One region of the Pseudomonas sp. EL_65y_Pfl2_R95 genome, then DNA from elsewhere that is predicted to be linked to it. Evidence: predicted binding sites of a transcription regulator. Region 1 holds the regulator's gene; the other holds the start of a gene.
What was found. The regulator FliA, encoded in region 1, starts transcription of late flagellar genes. The targets are predictions, from matches to a motif close to CTAAAGTTTNNNNNNNNNNNGCCGNTAA.
Positions count from the first base shown of each region.

Region 1 (3,127 bases):
TGCCAGTGGCTTATGTGACCGATGGCCCGCGTATTCCAGATGATTTGCAATTGCCGCGAAGCCACCAGTTGGTGAGTCGCGCGGTAGGCCTTCAAGCGCAGGAAGAGCCAAGTGAAGACACCATGGCTGAAGTCTTTGCCGGCTTTTACCAGCAACCGGCTAAGCGGGCTAGTTGATGCAATACCCGATGATTTTTAGCACAGCCTGTTTACGAACGGCGTGTGTTCATTTTAGTCGGAGCACAATGGATAATGTGCTCCTGACCCGCGTGAGCAAGGAGCGTAATTAAATGGCTGTTCACCCAGTTCAAGTAATCGCTGTCACTGGCGGTAAAGGCGGGGTTGGCAAAACCAACGTGTCAGTCAATTTGGCCATGGCTTTGGCTGAAGAGGGACGGCGCGTGATGTTGATGGATGCCGACTTGGGTCTGGCAAACATCGACGTGCTCCTCGGACTTACCCCTAAGCGTACGCTGGCGGACGTCATCAGTGGCGAATGCGATATGCGTGACGTTGTGATTCAGGGGCCTTGCGGTATCCGTATTGTGCCAGCTGCTTCCGGCACCCAAAGCATGGTGCAACTAACTCCGATGCAGCACGCTGGATTGATTCAGGCGTTCAGCGACATCAGTGAAAACATTGATGTGCTGATTGTTGACACCGCAGCCGGCATCGGCGATTCGGTGGTCAGCTTTGTGCGCGCGGCGCAGGAAGTATTGGTGGTGGTTTGTGATGAGCCCACCTCAATCACTGATGCCTATGCATTAATAAAGCTGTTAAATCGCGACTACGGCATGAATCGTTTTCGGGTGTTGGCCAACATGGCGCATACCCCGCAAGAGGGTCGAAACCTGTTTGCTAAGCTAAGCAAGGTAACGGATCGTTTTCTTGATGTTGCGCTGCAATATGTTGGCACCGTGCCTTATGACGAGTCGGTGCGCAAAGCGGTACAGAAACAGCGTGCAGTTTTTGAAGCATTTCCACGTTCAAAAAGCTCCGTGGCGTTTCGAGCAATTGCCCAGAAGGTCTGCACATGGCCTTTACCCGCCAATCCGCGCGGGCATCTGGAGTTTTTTGTCGAGCGTCTGGTGCAACAACCTGCTACTGACACGCCGGCATGACAGCGGCGTCTGGACTTCGAATGTATAGCAAAGCGCAAGGTAAAGACTTGCAACATCAGCTGATCGAGCGTTATGCGCCACTGGTTAAGCGAATTGCCTATCATCTTTTGGCGCGCTTGCCAGCGAATGTTCAGGTCGATGATTTGATTCAGGCGGGCATGATTGGCTTGCTCGAAGCTTCAAAGAAATACGACGGCGCCAAAGGTGCCAGTTTTGAGACCTTTGCCGGCATTCGCATCCGCGGCTCAATGCTCGACGAGGTGCGAAAGGGCGATTGGGCGCCGCGTTCTGTGCATCGCAATAGCCGCATGGTCAGTGATGCAATTCGATTAATTGAAGCAAAAACCGGTCGTGACGCTAAAGATCACGAAGTTGCGGCCGAACTCCAATTGAGTCTCGAAGATTACTACGGCATTCTTGGCGACACTTTAGGTAGCCGCTTATTCAGTTTTGACGACCTGCTTGAGGACGGTGAAAGCGGCGGCTTGCAGGAAGATGCCAGTCACAGTCAATCCGGGCCTTCACGGGAATTTGAGGAAGAGCGCTTTCAGGCAGCCCTTGCTGATGCAATTGGTAACCTGCCGGAACGTGAGCAGTTGGTCATTTCGTTGTACTACGACGAAGAGCTCAACCTCAAGGAAATCGGCGAAGTGCTGGGGGTAAGTGAGTCTCGGGTTAGCCAGTTGCATAGCCAATGCGCCGCACGTTTGCGTGCGCGTCTAGGTGAATGGCGAGCTAAATAAAATTGTAATCAGATACTGAAAAACCTTGTATAGCAAGGCGCAAGCAGTGCGCGCCGAGCTTACGATTAGGGGTGCATTCAGGATGCTGGGTGCACTGGGGAATGTACGGAGGTCGACTTGGACAAGAACATGAAAATCCTCATCGTTGATGACTTTTCAACGATGCGCCGCATTATTAAAAACCTCCTGCGTGACCTGGGGTTTACGAACACCGCTGAAGCCGATGACGGCACAACCGCATTGCCGATGCTGCAAAGCGGCAGCTTCGATTTTCTGGTGACCGACTGGAACATGCCGGGCATGACCGGTATTGAACTGTTGCGCGCCGTGCGTGCAGATGATCGTCTGAAACAACTGCCGGTACTGATGGTGACTGCCGAAGCCAAACGTGACCAGATCATCGAGGCTGCTCAAGCCGGGGTGAATGGTTACGTGGTGAAGCCATTCACTGCTCAGGTGCTCAAAGAAAAAATCGAGAAGATATTTGAGCGTGTAAACGGCTGATGTCTGCGCTGAGGTTGTTATGGAACACGATGATTCGCAAGTGGGTGACTTTGAGTCGACCCTGAAAAGTAATGCCCACCAGTTGCTTGAAAGCCTTGAGCGCGGCAATTTCAGTGAGGCGGTCCAAGTCATCAATGAGCTTAACAAAGTGCGCGACCGTGGCCTTTACCACGAAGTCGGCAAGCTGACGCGCGAGTTGCACAGTGCGATCGTCAACTTCCAGCTGGACCCGCGCCTGCCTTATGCCACTGAAGCCTCGCAAATTACTGACGCCACCGAACGTCTCAATTATGTGGTGACCATGACCGAAGATGCGGCCAACCGGACCATGGATCTGGTTGAGCAAAGTGCACCTCTGGTTAACGATATCCGCACTGACGCACAAAGTTTGAAGGCCGACTGGGGGCGCTTTATGCGCCGTGAGATGGGCGCTGAAGACTTCCGTGAATTGGCCAAGCGGGTTGAGTTGTTCTTGGCTAACAGCGAGCGCGACAGTGGCAAGTTATCCGGACACCTGAACGATATTTTGTTGGCTCAGGATTACCAGGATTTAACCGGTCAGGTGATCAAGCGTGTGACTCAACTGGTAACTGAAGTTGAGAGCAACCTGCTCAAATTGATGCTGATGGCGACTCAGGTTGACCGCTATGCCGGCATTGAGCATGACCCGGAAACGTTGCGTGCAGAAAAACAACAAGAAAAAAATCCATCTCAGGGTGAAGGTCCGCAGATTCATGCCGATAAGCTTGATGACGTCGCA
Region 1 is NZ_CAXAOV010000001.1:502,059-505,185, reverse strand. Features, by position in the region: gene flhF (flagellar biosynthesis protein FlhF) at 1-176, shown strand, start outside; gene fleN (flagellar synthesis regulator FleN) at 290-1,120, shown strand; gene fliA (RNA polymerase sigma factor FliA) at 1,117-1,863, shown strand; gene AACY09_RS02385 (chemotaxis response regulator CheY) at 1,993-2,367, shown strand; gene AACY09_RS02380 (protein phosphatase CheZ) at 2,387-3,127, shown strand, end outside.

Region 2 (3,127 bases), on a different contig from region 1:
CAAGGAGCAATCACTTTGACGCCTGGCTTAAGTGCATAGGCGCCCAGTTCGAAACGAACCTGATCGTTGCCTTTACCGGTTGCACCGTGGGAAATAGCATCAGCGCCCGTTTCATTGGCAATTTCGATCAAGCGCTTGGCAATCAGTGGTCGCGCGATCGAAGTGCCGAGCAGGTATTCGCCTTCATAAACAGTGTTGGCACGGAACATCGGGAACACGAAATCACGAACGAACTCTTCGCGCAGGTCATCGATGTAGATTTCTTTAACGCCCATGGCCTGAGCTTTAGCGCGAGCCGGCTCAACTTCTTCGCCTTGACCGAGGTCAGCAGTGAAGGTCACTACTTCACAGTTGTAAGTGTCTTGCAGCCACTTGAGGATCACTGAAGTGTCCAAGCCACCGGAATATGCCAGGACTACCTTGTTTACATCGGCCATGCCATGAACTCCATGGGGTTGTGCGGAAAGCCGACCATTCTACTGACCCTGGCGGCCAATTTACAGAGGCGCGACAGCTTAAGACGACGAGGCGACAAATTGTTTGTTCGATGCGACCACTGAAACAGTGGTCAGGAGGTCGCAGCAGGGTCCGCTGGCGCAGTGGATTTAGGTGCTGAAGCAGGCGCATCCGGAGCTTTGTCTGCGGCTTGCTCAGGCACTTTGTCCAAGGTGATGGCCACGCGGCGGTTAGTTGCCCGGTTAGCGGGGCTGTTATTCGGCACTACAGGGTAGCGCTCGCCGTGAAAGCGCATGGTGATCTGGTCGGCCGGCACACCGTGGGCTTCCAGGTAACTCACCACCGCGATGGCCCGGCGCCGCGACAAATCACGGTTGGTCAGACGACTGCCACTGTTATCCGAATGACCCTCTACCAACACCCGATTGACCGCAGGGTCCGACTTAAGAAAATCCAACAAGATTTGCAGCTTGGCCTCGGCCATCGGATCGAGGTCAACGCCACCATTGGGGAAACCAATACGGCTTTGTTTTACCTGATTGAAATTAAAGGGTAACAGCTTGGCGGTACAGGCCAGATAATCGTTGTAAGCCAGCTTGAACTTGACCGGCAGTAGGCGCACTTCAATCCGCTCGCCGCCCTGAATTGACAGGTTCCGCACCAGCGGACTGCGACCGTCCAACAACCCAGCAAGTAAACGCCCAGCTTGCGCTTGAGAGCTATTGAACGGAGTGCTGCCATCGTTAACGCCGACACGCCCCAAATTAATATCCGAACGCCCCGGCTGCCAAGGCGCCGCGGCCGCGAGCAAGGTTGCCGAACCGGTGCTCAACCACTGCCCCTGCGTCTGCAAGCGAAAGGTGGCTTGCTCACCGGCTTTTCTGACGAACTCGCCTACACCGAAATCAGCCACCGGCTGTGACAAGCGGCACTCAAACTTATCACCCTCGACCTTCCACTCAACATTTTCCAGACGCGTCTGAAAACTGATAGCCCACGCAGGCATACAAGCACTCATGCCAATTAGCAGGAACAGTGGAGTAACAGGTAGTTGGCGCACGATAGGCTCCACACGAAATCACGGGGTTGCCCTTAATATCGGTAGCACCGGCCAAAACTTAAGCACGCTGGTCGCTGATATACACAGTGAGCACACTGACGGCGTGCTCTGACGGGGGTTTTCGGGTAGGATTCCAGCCACGTTTTACCCGCCTGGAAGCTTCCATGATCGACCGCCTTACTCTGCTGCGTCCTGATGACTGGCATATTCACCTGCGCGACGGTGGCGTTCTGCCGCATACCGTAACTGACGTTGCGCGTACTTTTGGCCGCGCGATCATCATGCCGAACCTGGTTCCGCCCGTACGTACTGCCAGCGAAGCGGATGCCTATCGCCAACGCATCCTCAACGTACGCCCGGCAAACAGCCAGTTCGAACCCTTGATGGTGTTATACCTCACCGACCAGACCAGCCCTGAAGATGTGCGCACCGCCAAGGCGTCGGGCTTTGTCCATGGGGCCAAGCTTTATCCGGCCGGTGCAACCACCAACTCCGACTCGGGCGTGACCAGTATCGACAAGATATTCGCGACCCTGGAAGCCATGGCTGAAGTCGGCTTGCCGCTGCTGGTTCACGGCGAAGTGACCCGCAGCGAAATCGATATCTTTGACCGTGAAAAGCAGTTTATCGATGAGCACCTCGCCCGTGTGGTTGAGCGCTTCCCGACCCTGAAAGTGGTGTTTGAGCACATCACTACCCGGGATGCCGTCGAGTTCGTCAAAGCCGCGCCTGCCAACGTAGGCGCAACCATCACCGCTCACCACCTGCTGTACAACCGCAACCATATGTTGGTCGGCGGGATTCGACCGCACTTCTATTGCCTGCCGATTCTTAAGCGTAATGTGCATCAGGAAGCCCTGCTCGATGTCGCCACCAGCGACAATCGCAAGTTCTTCCTGGGGACCGACTCCGCGCCGCATGCCGTGCATGCCAAAGAATCCGCCTGTGGCTGCGCTGGCTGCTACACCGCCTTTGCCGCCATCGAGTTGTACGCCGAAGCCTTTGAACAGCGCAACGCGCTGGATAAACTCGAAGCGTTCGCCAGCCTCAATGGCCCGGACTTCTACGGCTTACCGCGCAACACCGAGACCATTACTCTGGTTCGTGATGACTGGAATGTGCCGACCAGCCTGCCTTTTGGCGAGCAAACCGTTATCCCGTTACGTGCGGGTGAAACCCTGCGTTGGCGCTTGCTGGAGCAAACCGCATGAGCGAAGAACAATACGACGACGAACTGGAAAGCAGCGCGCCGTCTGGCCCGCGCCATCCGATGGCGGCACGCTTTCGCGGCTACCTTCCTGTCGTGGTTGATGTTGAAACCGGCGGGTTCAACAGTGCCACTGACGCACTGCTGGAAATTGCCGCGACCACGGTAGGCATCGATGAGCAGGGGTTTCTCTATCCTGATCACACCCACTTTTTCCGGGTTGAGCCCTTTGCGGGCGCCAACATCGAACAAGCGGCGCTGGAGTTCACCGGCATCAAGCTGGATCACCCGCTGCGCATGGCAGTGACTGAAGAACATGCATTGACGGAAATCTTCCGTGGTTTGCGCAAGTCGCTCAAAGCCAATGGCTGCAAGCGTGCGATTCTGGTCGGCCATAACAGCAG
Region 2 is NZ_CAXAOV010000002.1:445,924-449,050, forward strand. Features, by position in the region: gene AACY09_RS09905 (argininosuccinate synthase) at 1-437, opposite strand, end outside; gene AACY09_RS09910 (flagellar protein MotY) at 569-1,474, opposite strand; gene pyrC (dihydroorotase) at 1,681-2,727, shown strand; gene rnt (ribonuclease T) at 2,724-3,127, shown strand, end outside.
Region 2: a site for FliA is predicted at 1,552-1,579, ahead of AACY09_RS09910 (flagellar protein MotY). Genes of this name have one in related genera too.